2 regions of the Paenibacillus sp. FSL M7-0802 genome follow, and region 1 is predicted to be linked to the other one. Evidence: predicted binding sites of a transcription regulator. Region 1 holds the regulator's gene; the other holds the start of a gene.
The links. Region 1 encodes CtsR, which represses protease genes until heat stress. Its sites were predicted from a motif close to ATGGTCAATAAAGGTCAAACA; they were not measured.

Region 1 (8,982 bases):
AGGAGCTGTCCTTAGTACGAGAGGACCGGGATGGACGTACCGCTGGTGTACCAGTTGTTCCGCCAGGAGCACCGCTGGGTAGCTATGTACGGAAGGGATAAGCGCTGAAAGCATCTAAGCGTGAAGCCCCCCTCAAGATGAGATTTCCCAATTAGTAAGACCCCTTGAAGACGACGAGGTAGATAGGTTGGGGGTGGAAGTGCAGTAATGCATGGAGCTGACCAATACTAATCGGTCGAGGGCTTATCCTAAATAAAACGCAAATAAGTTTCGGATCCAGTTTTCAGGGTGTAACCTTGAAAGTATGTACAAGTGACATACAATAAGCCCATGGCTATTCATTCACACGATATGTGATGAAGCGAATAACCGTACGATAGAATTTGCATAGCAAATTCATGTTTGGTGGCGATAGCGGAGGGGTTCCACACGTACCCATCCCGAACACGACCGTTAAGCCCTCCAGCGCCGATGGTACTTGGACCGCAGGGTCCTGGGAGAGTAGGACGTCGCCAAGCAAAAGTGAAAAGGATGATAATCTCATTGAGATTATCATCCTTTTTTTATGTGTTTTTAGATGGCCACCTGCTTCTAAGGTTGACAGAGGGAAGAGGCTTTGCCACACTCTAAGTGTATAATCTTTTTTATGGATGCCCAAGTATACAAGCGAGGTGACGAAGTTATGGAGATCAGACAATTACAACGTGAGGAATTTGAAGCGGCTATTGAATTATCTCAATATGCTTTTCAGTTTACAATGTCCCAGGAAGATTTGGAAAAATCCAAGAAGAAATTCAAACCGGAGCAAACATGGGGAATATTCGACGGACATGACTTGAATGCTAAACTGACTTTGTTACCGCTACAGGTATACATAAACGGTCAGGTTTTTGATATGGGAGGCATTGCTGGTGTGGCAACTTGGCCAGAAAAGCGTCGCGGAGGCATGGTATCACGCTTGTTGACGCATGCGCTTGAAGAAATGAAGTCTGCGGGACAAAGCCTTTCTTTTCTGCATCCATTCTCCTTTGCCTTCTATCGTAAATTTGGTTGGGAAACGTATATTGAATACAAAAAGTACGTCATTCCCATTGATAAATTCCCTGTAAAACTTAAAACAGAGGGTACAGTCAAACGCGATGTCAAAGATATTTTAGAACTGGACCAAGTGTATCAAGCGTATGCATCTCGTTATAATGGCACGCTGGTACGAGATAAGGAATGGTGGCAAGAGCGGATTTTAAATGAGAACTATCGAACTGCGGTATATTACTCTGAAACAGGCGATCCTCAGGGATATGCACTATACAAAATTGAAGATAAACAGTTGAATTGTGATGAGTTGATATATGAAAATGAGACGGCTCGTCGGGCTTTATGGACTTATTTTGCAAATCATGACTCAATGATAGCCCAAGGTAAATTTAATTACGTTCCAGCAGATGACAATCTGCCATTTTTACTCGATGATCCACGAATTCAACAGGAAACGGTGCCTTATTTTATGGGTCGTATTGTGGATGCAGCTGCTTTTGTAAAGAGATACCCTTTTGAGCAGATTGGAGAGGAAACAAGTTTAACCTTAAGTCTGACAGATCGGTATGCTCCATGGAATGATGGATTATGGAGATTAACGATTACGACGAAAGGACAAGGCCATTTGGAGAGAGTGGATAAAAGTATTTCATCTGAAAACGCCATAGTAGCTGACTTGAAACTTGGGATTCAGTCACTGACGACTCTGATGCTTGGCTACCAGCAGGCTGATGATCTGTATAAGTGGGAGCGTATTGAAGGCAGCAGTGAGTCTGTGTCTGCGCTTAAACGTGTAATACCAGTAAAACAAACGTTCTTATTGGATTTTTTCTGATAAAGGCCATTTAGTTCTTCTTAGGCTCCATCTTTCAGGGAACATGACTTGTGTGGTTATCATAATTTTCAAAACTCTTTCTGTAATGGGAAGAGTTTTTTTTATGGTATTGTATAAAACATAATTAGATTGCGAAAAATGGTATTGACCCCTTGGCAAAAATGAATAATGTGCTATAATATGAATATAGTCAAAGAAAGTCAAAGTCAATTAAGCCTAGTGTGATTCTGTAGAAGTACTATGCTGATGAATTAGCTTATAAGGTAATTTTGATAGCAAAGAAGTAAATGAGGATCGAAATGATTTGCGTATAGTTAGGAGCTGACTCTTATGAACATAAGAGAAGTGTATGATTAATCGCAAATAAAGGCCACACTAGAGACAAAACGGTACAATTCCAATGGATGTAGATCAGGCAATAGCCTGAATACAGCTTAGATTCGTGACTTTACCGTTTGGTTAAGTTCAATATACGGCGGACTCTGTGGAGCGTGAAATGTACTTGAATACTTGCGTTTCCGTTAGTGGAGGATGATGAAATGCGCAATGTTTCCGATATTATTGAACAATATTTGAAGAGTATATTGCTGGAAAGTCCCCAAGGTTTAGTGGAGATTCAGCGCAATGATCTGGCTGACCGCTTTTCCTGCGTGCCGTCGCAAATTAATTATGTAATTAGCACCCGGTTTACGCTGGAAAAAGGCTATGTGGTGGAAAGTAAACGCGGTGGCGGGGGCTACATTCGTATTCAGCGAATTCAGCTGCCTGCACAGCATGCCATCCATACACATCTTCATCAGAGCATCGGGGAGGAAATAAGCCAATCGGCAGCAGAAGGTCTGATTTATCAGTTAGAGGAAGCCCATTTTTTAAGCAAAAGGGAAGCTAATTTAATGAAGGCTGCTTTATCAAGGGATACATTATTACTGAAGCTTCCCTATCGTGATCAACTGCGAGCAAGATTGCTTAAGGCTATGCTGATTTCGTTGCTGGCGACCAAATAGTGTGTGGAAAGAGACTAACGTTTGGATGTAGGGATTGGTATAAATCCTGACATTGAAGGAGGTGCTTTTATGCTGTGCCAAGAATGTAATATGCGGCCGGCAACTTTGCATTTCACCAAAATTGTGAATGGCGAAAAGACAGAGTTTCATATTTGTGAGACGTGTGCCAAGGAAAAAGGGGAGATGATCCCTGGAACACCTAACGGCTTTTCGATTCATAGCTTGTTGTCGGGGATGCTGGATTTTGACTCCAGTACAAAGAGCCAGTCTCCAGGCCACAGTGGTCCGCAGAACCTGCAATGCAAGGATTGTGGCATGACCTATGCACAGTTTAGTAAGCTGGGACGTTTCGGATGCCCATCGTGCTATCAATATTTTGATAGTCGTCTGGACCCTCTGTTCAAGCGTGTGCATGGCAGTACGAATCATGTTGGTAAAGTTCCGGTTCGCACTGGAGGCCGACTGAAGGTTAAACGGCAAATTGACGATTTGAAAAAAGAGATGCAACAGCATATTGTACAGGAAGAATTCGAATCAGCTGCTGAGCTTAGGGATCAAATCAGAGAACTTGAAAAAGAAATGACTGAAGAGTAAAGTTTGTGAAGAGTAGGAGGGATGCGTAATGCCCAATATTCGGTTTACGGAGAAGCCGCTAAGTGACTGGATGCGTGGTGATGCTGCGGATTCGGAGATTGTCATTAGCAGCCGGGTGAGAATTGCGCGTAACTTGCAGCATCTGCCTTTTCCCATGCTTGCTACCAATCAGCAGTCGGAAGAAGCACTTCAACGCTTGACGGATATCCTTCAGTATGATGATTTAGGCGGTTTTGGTACTTTTCATACGTTGAAAATATCCGAGTTGGATGAGATCGACAAGCAGGTGCTGGTTGAGAAGCATTTGATTAGTCCAAATTTGGCGAACGAATCTCGTAACGGTGCTGTTTTAATTAGCGATGATGAATCGGTTAGTGTTATGATAAACGAAGAGGATCATCTGCGTATCCAGTGCTTATATCCGGGATGTCAGGTTAGGGAAGCTTGGGAACGCGCTATGATTATTGATGATGCATTTGAAGCGCATGTTGATTATGCATTTGATGATCGGAGAGGTTTTCTGACCAGTTGTCCGACGAATGTCGGCACAGGTATGAGAGCTTCGGTGATGATGCATTTGCCTGCATTAGTTATGACTCATCAAATCAATCGTATATTGTCTGCTGTTTCACAGGTAGGTCTTACAGTTCGTGGCATTTACGGTGAAGGCAGCGAAGCGGTCGGAAATTTGTTTCAGGTATCTAATCAGATTACACTGGGACAAACCGAAGCGGAGATTATTGAGAATCTACATGGCGTGGTGCTACAAATTATTGAGCACGAGCGTTCTGCCAGAGAAAGGCTAATGAATGAATCTATGCTGCGAATTACAGATCGGGTGATGCGTTCATTCGGTATTTTGTCATATGCAGCAGTATTGGATTCCAAGGAGGCTGCACAGCGGCTATCCGATGTACGTCTTGGCGTAGATTTAGGGATTTTGGAGCGTCCTTCCACCGCAGCGATGAATGAGCTGAATGTGATGACACAACCCGGGTTCCTGCAAAAAAGCTTTGGGGATAAAATGAATACCGAAGAGCGCGATATGTACCGGGCGAAGCTGATCCGGCAAAAATTAGGCACAACCCTTTAATATATAGAATGATCTGAAATACACACTGTGGAGGTGCAGGATATATGATGTTTGGAAGATTTACGGAACGTGCACAGAAAGTGCTTGCTTTGGCTCAGGAAGAAGCTGTTCGATTGGGACACAACAACATTGGCACAGAGCACATTTTGCTAGGCCTCATTCGTGAAGGTGAAGGAATAGCCGCGAAAGCCTTAATCGGTTTAGGGCTGGGACTGGAAAAAATCCAGGATGAAGTGGAAACGCTGATTGGACGCGGTCAAGAGCAACCGACGAACATTGCCTATACTCCACGCGCCAAAAAAGTCATCGAACTGTCCATGGATGAAGCCCGCAAACTGGGCCATACCTATGTAGGTACAGAACATATTTTGCTTGGTCTTATTCGTGAAGGCGAAGGCGTAGCAGCACGTGTACTGAACAACCTGGGCATCAGTCTGAATAAAGCGCGTCAGCAAGTGCTTCAATTGCTCGGCAGCAGCGAGGCTGTTTCCAGCCATCACGGTGCTCCAGCTAATGTCAGCACGCCAACTCTGGACAGTCTGGCACGCGATCTGACGGCATCTGCGAAGGAAAACAACCTGGACCCTGTTATTGGGCGTAGCAAGGAAATTGAACGCGTAATTCAGGTGCTCAGCCGCCGTACAAAGAACAATCCGGTTCTAATCGGTGAGCCTGGGGTAGGTAAAACGGCGATTGCCGAAGGATTGGCCCAAAAAATCATAGCGAATGAGATTCCTGAAACGTTGCGCGACAAGCGCGTAATGACGCTGGATATGGGTTCTGTGGTAGCAGGCACCAAGTATCGTGGTGAATTCGAGGATCGTTTGAAAAAAATTATGGACGAGATTCGTCAAGCGGGTAATATCGTGTTGTTCATTGATGAGCTGCATACGCTGATTGGTGCTGGTGGAGCGGAAGGCGCAATTGATGCGTCCAACATCCTGAAACCTGCTCTGGCACGTGGCGAGCTGCAATGCATCGGTGCGACCACGCTGGATGAATACCGTAAATATATTGAGAAAGATGCTGCCTTGGAACGTCGTTTTCAACCAATTACAGTGGATCAACCTTCTCCAGAAGAGGCGATTCAAATCTTGTATGGTCTGCGTGACCGTTACGAAGCGCATCACCGTGTAAAGATCACAGATGAGGCTATTGAAGCGGCCGTAAAATTGTCAGATCGTTATATCACCGACCGCTTCCTGCCAGATAAGGCTATTGACCTTATTGATGAAGCGGGCTCCAAAGTAAGGCTGAATTCTTACACTGTACCGCCAAACCTGAAACAGCTGGAAAACCGTCTGGAAGATATCCGTAAGGAAAAGGATTCAGCGGTACAAAGTCAGGAGTTTGAAAAAGCGGCAGCGTTGCGTGATACAGAGCAAAAAATCCGTGAAGAGCTAGACGTGACGAAAAACCAATGGAAAGAACAACAGGGTCGTACAGATTCTGAAGTTACACCAGAGGATATCGCTCAAGTCGTTGCAATCTGGACAGGTGTTCCAGTCAGCAAGCTGAAAGAGGAAGAAACACACCGCTTGTTGAATATGGAAGAGTTGCTGCATGAGCGGGTAATTGGACAGGATGAAGCAGTTAAGGCAGTAAGCCGGGCGATTCGCCGGGCACGTGCCGGACTGAAAGATCCGAAGCGTCCAATCGGTTCCTTTATTTTCCTCGGCCCAACTGGGGTTGGTAAAACAGAATTGGCACGCGCCTTGGCTGAATCCATGTTTGGAGATGAAAATGCGGTTATCCGTATTGATATGTCCGAATATATGGAGAAGCACTCCACGTCCCGTCTGGTAGGAGCACCTCCAGGGTACGTTGGATATGAAGAAGGCGGTCAACTGACTGAGAAGGTACGTCGTAAGCCATACTCTGTTGTGTTGCTGGATGAAATTGAAAAAGCACACCCAGAAGTATTCAATATTCTTCTGCAAGTGCTGGAAGATGGTCGTCTAACAGATTCCAAAGGTCGTGTCGTCGATTTCCGTAACACACTCATCATCCTAACATCTAATGTTGGTGCACAGGCGATTAAACGTAACTCCACGCTTGGTTTTACAGCTGTAGTGGACGCTGGGGCGGATTACGATAATATGAAGGGCAAAGTGATGGATGAACTGAAGAAAAGTTTCCGTCCTGAGTTCTTGAACCGGATTGATGAAATTATCGTTTTCCATTCTCTCGAAGAAAAACATATTGCCGAAATTGTGTCACTCATGTCTGAGGAGCTGCGTAAGCGCCTGAATGAGTATGAGGTGGACTTCGAGTTGACAGACAACGCTAAAAAATTCCTTGCCAAGGAAGGCTTTGATCCAGCGTATGGTGCGCGTCCATTGCGTCGTGCAATCCAGAAGCATATTGAAGATCGCCTGTCCGAGGAACTGTTGACTGGCAACATTACTAAAGGTGACTCTCTCTTCATTGATGAGGAGAATGGCGCATTGACTGTAACGAAAAAGGATAATGTATCTGCCAAGTCCTAAGCAGTTTACTAAATAAATAGTAGAAAAGGGTGTCTCGCAGGCTGGAAAGCTATTGCGAAGACACCCTTTTTGTGTATAAAACACGGTGAAAAGGTTGGGTAAATGCTTTGGGAAAGTTTGTGATATTGCTTTACGTCCGCCAAGCTTCAATGGTAAACTTTTATTGTTACAGCTCTTTCTGGGCTGTATGAACATAAATTTGACATCATCGTCGTCAATAAGGAGCCAAGGAATAAAGTATGGCTAAAGTGAAAACTAAATTTTCCTGTACGGAATGTGGTTATGAATCGCCCAAATGGTACGGAAAATGTCCTGGATGCCAGGCGTGGAATTCCATGGTCGAAGAAACGGAAAGCGTTGTAAAAACTCAAGGAATGGGGTCTTCCCTTCTTACTCATAGCACAAAAGACAAGCCACTCTCTATTATAGAGGTGGAGAGTGGCAAAGAAACACGAATTTTGACGGGAATTGGCGAATTGAATCGAGTACTCGGTGGAGGTGTGGTGCCGGGTTCACTCGTTTTGGTGGGCGGTGATCCGGGAATCGGTAAATCTACGCTTATGCTGCAAACATCTAATGAGCTGGCTTTAACTGGTTTAAAGGTGCTGTACGTGTCTGGTGAGGAATCTGTCCGTCAAACGAAACTACGTGCAGATCGGCTCGGTGCCTTGTCCCCCAGCCTATACGTATTATGTGAGACGAATTTGGAGACGATTGAAGAAGCGGTGGACAGCTTGAAGCCGGAATTTTTGGTCATCGACTCGATACAGACCGTATATTTGCCTGAGGTGACGAGTGCACCAGGGAGTGTGGCTCAGGTGCGGGAGTGTACTTCACGCTTTATGCGAATTGCCAAGGGGCTAGGTATTGCTACGGTATTGGTGGGACATGTGACCAAGGAAGGGGCCATTGCAGGTCCACGTTTGTTGGAACATATGGTTGATTGTGTGCTTTATTTTGAAGGAGAGCGTCATCATACGTATCGGCTTTTGCGTGCAGTTAAAAACCGTTTCGGTTCTACAAATGAAATTGGTATTTTTGAAATGGCTGAAAGCGGTTTGCGTGAGGTGTCAAATCCTTCTGAACTATTCCTGTCTGAACGACCACTGGGGGTAGCGGGTTCTACTGTTGTAGCCAGTATGGAAGGAACCCGACCTGTATTGGTTGAACTGCAAGCATTGATTGCAGCTACGCATTTTCCATCTCCGCGCCGAATGGGCACAGGAGTCGATCATCATCGAATGGGATTAATCATAGCCGTGCTAGAAAAGCGGATGGGCATGTTTTTGCAAAACCAGGACGCCTATCTCAACGTAGCTGGAGGCGTGAAGTTGGATGAACCGGCGGTGGATTTGGCTATAGCTGTGAGCATTGCTTCCAGCTTTAGGGATGCTCCTACCAAGCCGTACGATGTGATTTTTGGCGAGGTGGGACTGACAGGTGAGGTACGTGCGGTATCCCGAGCAGAACAGCGAGTACGGGAAGCGGAGAAACTAGGTTTCAAACGGGTGATCATGCCGGAGAAAAGCTTGAAGGGCTGGACACATCCGAAAGGGATTCAAATTATAGGAGTAGGAACGGTGGCAGATGCACTGGCAGCCGCATTAGATTAGGGGGCATTGAGAATGAAAGAAGCGAGCCAACTGGATAAAATGAACGATTTGCTGCGGCTTGTGGCACCGGGAACTCCCTTTCGCGACGGGTTGGAAAACGTTTTGCGTGCCAAAACGGGTGCTCTTCTGGTCGTTGGCTATAGCCCAGAAGTTATGGAAGTCGTGGATGGCGGTTTCTCCATTAATTGTGATTTTTCGCCGAACTATTTGTATGAGTTGGCTAAAATGGACGGCGCAATCATATTGAGCGAGGATTTAAAACGAATTTTATATGCCAATACGCAACTGATTCCAGACTCCTCGATTTCGTCGATTGAAA
Region 2 (8,982 bases), 940 kb from region 1:
GAAGGAATGCCGTCGATATCCACAATGTTTGTGTTCGCCGTAGCGCTGAAATCGTCAGATACAACAATATCAACCGGAAGGTAGAAGTTTTTGCCGAGCTTCTTCGCTTTTTCGATAAATCCAAGAGCTACGTCCAGTTTGGATTCATCCAGTAGGGATTGACCCACTTCATGACCTTGAGCTTTGAAGAATGTATAAGCCAAACCACCGCCAATGATTACGTTATCTGCAATGTTCAGCAGGTTGTCAATCACGTCGATTTTGTCTTTTACCTTGGAACCGCCGATAATGGCTGTAAAAGGACGATCTGGGTTTGAAAGAGCTTTACCGATTACAGACAATTCTTTCTCCATCAGCAAGCCGGAAACAGCCGGAAGAAGATGCGCGATACCTTCTGTGGAAGCATGAGCACGGTGTGCTGCACCAAATGCGTCATTCACGAAAACGTCGGCCAATTCAGCAAATTGCTTCGCCAATTCAGGATCATTCTTTTCTTCCCCTGCATAGAAACGTACATTTTCAAGCAACAGCACGTCGCCGTTTTGCAGTTCAGCCACTTTCGCTTTAACAGCTTCGCCTACCGATTCGTCCACTTTAACTACTGGTTTTTTCAGCAGCTCAGACAAACGTACGCCAACAGGAGTCAGACGCATGGATTCAACAACCTGACCTTTTGGACGTCCAAAGTGACTCGCCAAAATAACTTTTGCACCTTTTTCAATCAGGTAGTTAATGGTTGGCAAGGTTTCACGAATACGCTTGTCATCCGTAATTTTACCGTCCTCAACCGGAACGTTAAAATCTACACGAACAAACACCCGTTTTCCATTCAGTTCTATATCACGTACGCTCTTTTTGTTCATCTCCATATTCCTCCGCACCCTTATAATTTTACGAATCAGGAATTCAAGGCACATTTGATATATAAAGAGCGGAAACAATAACCTGTTTCCGCTCTATGATGTTGCTCAATAAGACTGTTCTTATTTAGCCAGTTTTGCGAAGTATTCCAACGTGCGGATCAATTGTGCAGTGTAAGACATTTCATTGTCATACCAAGCTACAGTTTTCACCAGTTGTTTGTCGCCAACAGTCAGAACTTTAGTTTGAGTTGCATCAAACAAAGAACCGAAAGTAAGACCTTTGATGTCGGAAGAAACGATTTGATCTTCAGTGTATCCATAAGTTTCAGGATCGGAAGCTTCTTTCATCGCAGCGTTGATTTCTTCAGCAGTTACGTTTTTCTCCAGAACTGTTACCAGCTCAGTCAGGGAACCTGTAGGTACTGGAACACGTTGAGCCGCGCCATCCAATTTACCTTTCAACTCAGGGATAACCAAACCGATTGCTTTAGCAGCACCAGTTGTGTTAGGAATGATGTTTTCAGCTGCTGCACGAGCACGACGGAAGTCTCCTTTAGCATGTGGAGCATCCAAAGTGTTTTGGTCGCCAGTGTAAGCATGAATTGTAGTCATCAAGCCTTCAACGATACCAAATTTATCTTGCAGTGTTTTAGCCATAGGAGCCAGGCAGTTTGTTGTGCAAGAAGCACCGGAGATTACAGTTTCAGTTCCGTCCAGAATTTCATGGTTTACGTTGTAAACGACAGTTTTCATGTCGCCAGTAGCTGGAGCGGAGATAACAACTTTTTTAGCGCCGCCTTTCAAATGTTTCTCAGCAGCTTCTTTAGTTGTGAAGAAACCTGTACATTCCAGAACGATGTCTACACCCAGGTCTCCCCAAGGCAGTTCTTCAGGGTTGCGGTTAGCCAAAACTTTAACTTCTTTACCGTTTACTTTGAAGAAGCCGTCATGTACTTCTACTTGTCCTTGGAAATTACCTTGTGTTGTATCATATTTCAACAAATGTGCCAACATTTTGGAATCTGTCAAGTCATTGATTGCTACTACTTCAATACCTTCCACGTTTTGAATCCGGCGGAAAGCAAGGCGTCCAATACGTCCGAAACCGTTAATACCAACTTTAACTGTCATGAGTGAGTTCCTCCCAAAGTTCGTTTAGTTTAGTTTTATATATTCAAGACAGACCCGAAAGCCCGTCAAGACAACATTATTCATAAATCCTATATTAATCATTTAAATAACGACTTACAATCTCAACAGCAGCGCCTTCGTCGGTGACTAGAATGTCCTCTTGCCCGAAACGCAGTACCGCATGAATAGCGGCCGCCTTGTTTTTGCCTCCAGCTACACCTAGAACCGTATCGGTACGCCTAATGTCCTCCAATCGGAGTCCAAGCGTCAGCATTCTGTGAACAACGACGCCATCTTCGTTAAAGTAATAACCAAACGATTCGGCTACCGCTCCTTCACTGCTGATCTGGGCAAAGGTTTCGGGATCAAGTTTACGTCTATGTGCCATCGCTATGGCGTTGCCTATCCCGTGAATGATGATACGACTCTCGCGAATCAGGTTCAATATATCCTGAATGTTCGTATCTTCAAGCAAGGAGTTGTAAGCATGATTGCTGAGCAAATCCGGTACATGGAGCAGACGGTATTGAGCGCCTACCTTGCGAGCCATTGTGGAAGCAATTGTGTTGGCCTGCATTTCCATGCTTTCTCCCAAACCCCCGCGTGCCGGTACAAACCACCCACCCTTAAGTGGGCCATTAGAAGGTAGTGCCAGTTGTTCCGCCACGTCGGCAATTGTCGTGCCACCTGTTACAGCGACCACATCCTCGTCGTCCATAACACTCAGCAACGCTTTTGCTCCAGCGCGCCCCAGCTCCTGCTTTGTTAACGGAGAAGCATCCGAATCCCCTGGAACGACAACCACCTTCCTCAAACCATAGGCTTGACGAATCTGGTCCTCCAATTGGGACAGGCCGAACAAGTTGTTCGCAATCGGCTCCAGCTGTTCCAGCAGATCCAGTCCTGCTTTGCTCACCTTCATGCCTACACTCTCAATCTCAATTAGCCCCTGAGCTTTAAGAAGATCGGTTTCGGCGCGCAACACGCGCTCAGTCATGTTCAGTGAAGCTGCCAGTGTTCTGCGTCCAACAACATCGGACAGCATAATCTGATGCAGGATCGTGTACCTTTTTTTCAAAACATCCATGAGGTCGGGCAGAAGCTGCTTCTGTATTTCTAATATCTTTCGCATGCTTTCCACTCCCGCACACTTCTAAGTTCTGTCTCTAATGCTCTATCTCTAACTGGTCTCAAAACGTCCCGGGATAACTTTTTAAGTCCCACGTATATCTTAACCAATATTTGCTCCATATGCAAGTCTATCTGAACCTATATTTCTCAACCATTTATCTGAATATGCGCATTTAATAAAAGCTTGCAATTCACTGCTGTATATCATATAATCATCTTTGTTTCCAATTAGCTGTTTAATTAGTTAGTTGTTTGCATTGAATCAACTATGCGCCCGTGGTCCAACGGATATGACGTAGGCCTCCGGAGCCTGAGATCGAGGTTCGATTCCTCGCGGGCGCGCCATTTTAAATGAACGCTTAGATGCTTCTATATAATGTTTTAACCAATAAGAGCGCTGAGGGCTCTTTTTTTTAATCATTAGTTTGACTTTCTTTGACTTTTTGTTTGAAATTGTTTATCATGTGGTTATTACGGTAACAGTTTATAAATAAGGGACGTGTAATCGGCATGTCCACCAAATCCACTAACGATATTTAAGGGAGGTTTTTTGACGTGAGCTATGTTCCTATGGTAGTAGAACAAAGTAACCGCGGCGAACGCGCCTATGACATTTATTCCAGACTGTTAAAGGATCGCATTATTTTGTTAGGCTCGGACGTCAATGACGTTGTAGCCAACTCTATAATTGCGCAAATGCTGTTTTTGGCTGCCGAAGATCCTGAAAAAGATATTCACTTGTATATTAACAGCCCTGGCGGTTCCATTACAGCTGGTATGGCCATTTTCGATACGATGCAATACATTAAACCTGACGTATCTACGATTTGCGTAGGTATGGCGGCTTCCATGGGCGCGTTTTTGCTGAATGCAGGCGCCAAAGGTAAACGTTTCGCTTTGCCAAACAGTGAAATTATGATTCACCAACCCCTGGGTGGTGCACAAGGTCAGGCAACGGATATCGAAATCCGCGCACGCCGCATTCTGAAAATGCGTGATAAACTGAACCGCATTCTCGCAGATCGCACAGGCCAACCACTGGAGCGCATTGAAAAAGATACAGACCGTGACTACTTCATGTCTGCTGATGATGCCAAGGAATACGGTATTATTGATAAAGTGCTAACTAGCTCCTCTCCAGAAGGTGTATAAGAGAAGAAATTTACCTCTTTCGATAACTGGTAAATGAAAAAGCTGCTCCGGATGTCCTTATCCGGTAGGCAGCTTTTTTGCTTTATTGTTTTTTAGGTTATAGACAATTGGACTTATTTATTTCTACTATTCATTCTGTCCCGCAAAAGGCTTTCCACCTTGAGGCAGCAGTTGACCGAACGAGTAGGTGAACTCAGGAATTCCATACGCGTATGGCGCATAATCATACAAATCAAACACGATTGTTACTCCACTGTTAGTCACATAAAAATTCTGATCTGCCGCCAGCTCTTTAAATTTGCCGAATCCTTCGCCAGCCTGAAGTGCATCGATTTTTTTCTTCAAATCAGCATTGAGGAACTTTTTGTAGTTCGGATTTGCCTTCAATACGTCAGACAATTGCAGCAGTTTACCATCAGCGAGCGAGAACGTATATCCTTTACGTGCCGTCATGCCATGCGCGCCACCCGTATACGAGTAGTCCTGCATAATCACACTCAGAATACCATCTTTGTTATAGGCAATCACAAAATCATTTCCGAACTCATACGGTCTTTCTGTTGTAGCCTCTCCCTCAGCCATCATCTTTTTGCCTGCTGCCAATATACCTTCTGCATGCTTTTTAAGCACATTGTTAATGGCCTGTTGAGCCTCAGGATTCAGCTGGCTACCACTGATTTGCGGGTACTTAATCTTGTAGGACACCTTCGCACTACTCGAAGCTGGAAGTGTTTGAGACGCAATTGTAATCGGATTTAGCTGGCTTTTACTCAGCGTTACTGTTTTCAGAGCTGCATTCCATTGAGCATCTATGCCCAGATAGTCTTTCAGCAAACTCATAGGAATGTATAGCTTCCCAGCGATCTGTTTGGCATCCATACTACGTGTATTGATTCCATTGACGTTGACGTAGGCATCCGAGGAAGAAGCCATAATGTAAAGTTTATTGTACCCGCTACCTACGGTATATGTCGCTGTTTTCGCATCATAGCTTACTGGAATCCCCAAGCTGTCGCGCAGTGCGGCCACCGGAATCATTGTACTCCCGTTCACTTGGACACCTTTAGCGGGCAACGTTTTACCATTCCATTGGATGGTGATTCCTGGTTGCTGTGTTGTCGCTTGCTGCTGTTTCGTCGATGCTGCCTGGATATAGGAAACGGGAACAGCTGTGACTCCTGCGAAAATCCCTGCCGCCAGCAGTGCTGAACCCCATTTTTTTGCATGCTTACTCATATTAAATATTCCTCCTGTTAATGATCTGTATTGTCTATGTGTGATAACTACTTTTCTTATTATATCTATACCCTATTGTATGTAGTTTACAATCTGTACACTCTCCGATTTCAATATGTACACCTAATAACCCTTAGCTATGACAGACTCATTACAAAAAGGTTTCGGTATACAAAAAAAGCCAGCAAGCCAGCCTGCACATGATGAAGGCCGCTTGTGGCTTCGTTTGATGATCTATATTAGTTCATTTCGTATTGAGCCGACACCTGAACTTTCACTGTTACTTGCCCCGATTGTATCTCTGTCCCGCCACCTGCTACGTCCAAGAGCGATTTTGACATGGCATTTTCACGTTGTGTAAAGATTTGTGCTTCTCCGCCATCTACCGTCACACTCACAAGAGCACCTAACCCGCGTTTGGCTGCCTTAGCTACAGCACTGGCTTTAGATTGTGCGCTTCCCAATGCCTTAGTAATGGCTTCTTCTTCATAAGTCGAAGGATTTTCCACGGAAAAACGTACATTATCTACGTTATTGGCTCCGGACTTGGTCGCCTCATCCAACAACTGACCGATTTTATCCAAATCGCGGTATTTGACGGAAAGTGTATGGTTGGCAGTGTAGCCTTTGAGCTTCTGCCCTTCTTTTTCGTTATAGGTGTAGTTAGGCTGTACATAAAACTGGCTGGTCTGAATGTCATCTGCGCTAATGCTCCACTTTTCTTTCAACAGTTGTGTAACCTTGTTCAATTTTGTAGCATTGGCTTTTTGAGCAGCGGCTGCCGTATTCCCTTCCGATTGTACACCGATAGAAAGATAAGCAATATCGGGCTTCGCCAATATTTCCCCGTTTCCAGTCACATTAATTACACCGTTTACCGTCGAAGCTGTTGATGCAGCATAAGCACGATCTGCCCCTGTCCACAACCCTCCTGCTATTCCCCCTGCCATTAATGCTCCTGCGAGAACTGCCGTGGCTACTGTTTTTGTCCAAAGTCTCATTGAATTCAACCTCTTTCTTGAAAATGTTTGTACCTTCCAGACGGAAAAGACGGAAAAAGGTTGCAGCCAAGCGTACAAATTTCCGAAACAGAGCATGACCACGGGGATTTTAATTATTTATAGTTTGAACTTAATACGGTATCTATATTCAACAAATCCATCCATAAAACAGTTAACGGAGAAGTTTTCGAAGACTTTTTTCTGGATACAAAAAAAGCCCCAAAAGGGGCTTTTCACTAAGAGTATATACCATATTACAAAGCAAATCTTTGTTTATTGATTTTCCAGCTCTACCTTACTAACCAGACTTACTAAAGCGTTTACAGCCTGTTCGGCGTCCGCACCTTCAGCACTAATATTGATTTCAGTACCTGTACTGATGGCAAGACTCATAATACCCATGATGCTCTTGGCATTAACCTTTTTGTCTTCTTTTTCCACAAAAATCTCAGATGAATATTTATTCGCTTCCTGTACGAACAACGCAGCAGGTCTGGCGTGCAGTCCTGTTTTCAAGCGTACGACTACCGGATGTTTTGACATGTCAGCTTACCCCCTCATCAAATAAATCTGGACACTACTTACTCCATTTTATTTATCACATTATAACATTAACCCGGGACAGACACTAGAAAAAAAACTAAAAAAACCGGGGCTGAAAGCCCCACGGACATTCTTTTTACGGAATCAGGCCATTTTCGCCCCTGATTTTGTCAGCCATCTCATCAATTTTGCGAAGCCGATGATTTACACCCGATTTACTCACGACCCCTTTGAGCATTTCCCCGACTTCTTTTAAATTCAAATCGGGATGAGCGAGACGAATTTCTGCCACTTCACGCAGTTTATCCGGCAAGGTCTCCAAACCAACTTCCCGCTCCAGCAACTTAATATTCTCAATTTGCCGGACAGCAGCTCCGATCGTCTTGTTCAAATTAGCCGTTTCACAATTGACAATGCGATTTACGGAATTGCGCATATCGCGCATAATGCGTACATCTTCAAATTTGAACAAGGCTTGATGCGCCCCAATGATGCTAAGCAGCTCAATGATCTTCTCGCCTTCCTTGATGTAGAGAATAAAACCTTTTTTTCGCTCAATACAGCGAGCATTTAGGTGAAACTCATTCGCAAGATCAACGAGTGCCTGACAATGTTCCTCATACATCGAAGAAATTTCAAGGTGGTAAGACGATCCTTCAGGATTGTTGACAGAGCCACCTGCCATAAAGGCGCCCCGCAAATAAGCCCTCTTACAACAGTTTTTCCGAACGATATCCCGATTAATCCCGTCAGTGAACAAGAAACCTTCTGAGACGATATAAAGATCCTTTAACAGCTGTTGCACACCATTGGGAATACGGACAATGTACACATTATTTTTTTTCAAGCGCATTTTTTTCCGTACAAGCAGTTCGATATGAAGTTGAAAATGCTTCTTGATCAAGGAGTAAATCCGCCTTGCAATCGCGGCATTTTCTGTGGACACGTCCAATATCACCCTTTTATTCGACAGTTGTACGGATCCGAGCATACGTATGAGCGCAGATAGTTCCGCTTTCTCACAGCAGGACTGGCTTTCAATCATCGTAAGCTCTTTTTTCGTTTGTGCCGCAAAGGACAAGGGACTCACCTCCTTCTTAATATCCAGTTTTGTACCAATTGGTAAATATGCTGGCTTAATTTGTCGGCATCATGCCGTAGATACGTACGGAACAAAACTAAAGTATCTGCCACCACTTTATATCCCCGATCGGTCAGCTCGCCCATGTCTACTTGAACTGGCTTAGCGCCCTGCTCGGCATACATTTCCTGTACTTGGGGTGGAATTTCTCCGTTATTTACAATGACATAGTCGAAGAGATGATGCCCTACATGCTCAAAAATAGCTTGCAGGTGATCTCCTACCGTATAGCCATCGGTTTCTCCAGGCTGGGTCATAACGTTACAGACAAATATTTTGATAGCGTCTGATTTTACTACAGCTTCAGCGAGTTTAGGTACAAGCAGATTCGGTAATATGCTGGTATATAGACTGCCGGGGCCAATCAAAATCGCATCAGCCTCATTAATGGCCTCTACAGCCTCAGGCAACGGCTCCACGTGAGTCGGTTCAAGAAAGACGCGTTTGATTCGTCCGCCCGCTTCCGGGATCTTGGACTCTCCGGTAATCACCGTGCCATCCTCCATTTCGGCACTTAGCACAACGCCTTCCTCAGCTGCCGGCAGCACGCGTCCCCGGACAGCAAATACACGGCTAAGCTCACGCACCGCCGTTACAAAATCTCCCGATATATCGGTCATCGCTGCTAAAATCAGATTACCCAGGCTGTGGCCTGACAATCCTGATCCCGCACCGAAACGGTATTTCAGCATATCTGACATCACTGGTTCCACGTCAGCCAAGGCAGTCAGCACATTGCGAATATCCCCTGGAGGGGGCATCTGCAGCTCACTGCGCAAAATCC

Region 2: clpP (ATP-dependent Clp endopeptidase proteolytic subunit ClpP) is a predicted target of CtsR. The motif match lies at 3,548-3,568, and genes of this name have one in related genera.

The regions. Positions count from the first base shown of each region.
Region 1 covers NZ_JBBOSD010000001.1:3,523,463-3,532,444, forward strand. The annotation lists rRNA gene MHB54_RS16195 (23S ribosomal RNA) at 1-251, shown strand, start outside; rRNA gene rrf (5S ribosomal RNA) at 402-518, shown strand; gene MHB54_RS16205 (GNAT family N-acetyltransferase) at 683-1,870, shown strand; gene MHB54_RS16210 (CtsR family transcriptional regulator) at 2,410-2,874, shown strand; gene MHB54_RS16215 (UvrB/UvrC motif-containing protein) at 2,944-3,468, shown strand; gene MHB54_RS16220 (protein arginine kinase) at 3,497-4,561, shown strand; gene clpC (ATP-dependent protease ATP-binding subunit ClpC) at 4,606-7,050, shown strand; gene radA (DNA repair protein RadA) at 7,290-8,663, shown strand; gene disA (DNA integrity scanning diadenylate cyclase DisA) at 8,676-8,982, shown strand, end outside.
Region 2 covers NZ_JBBOSD010000001.1:2,580,935-2,589,916, forward strand. The annotation lists gene MHB54_RS12025 (phosphoglycerate kinase) at 1-863, opposite strand, end outside; gene gap (type I glyceraldehyde-3-phosphate dehydrogenase) at 984-1,994, opposite strand; gene MHB54_RS12035 (sugar-binding transcriptional regulator) at 2,089-3,126, opposite strand; tRNA gene MHB54_RS12040 (tRNA-Arg) at 3,396-3,470, shown strand; gene clpP (ATP-dependent Clp endopeptidase proteolytic subunit ClpP) at 3,681-4,277, shown strand; gene MHB54_RS12050 (PdaC/SigV domain-containing protein) at 4,404-5,513, opposite strand; gene MHB54_RS12055 (SIMPL domain-containing protein) at 5,753-6,514, opposite strand; gene MHB54_RS12060 (HPr family phosphocarrier protein) at 6,788-7,057, opposite strand; gene whiA (DNA-binding protein WhiA) at 7,194-8,138, opposite strand; gene MHB54_RS12070 (gluconeogenesis factor YvcK family protein) at 8,144-8,982, opposite strand, start outside.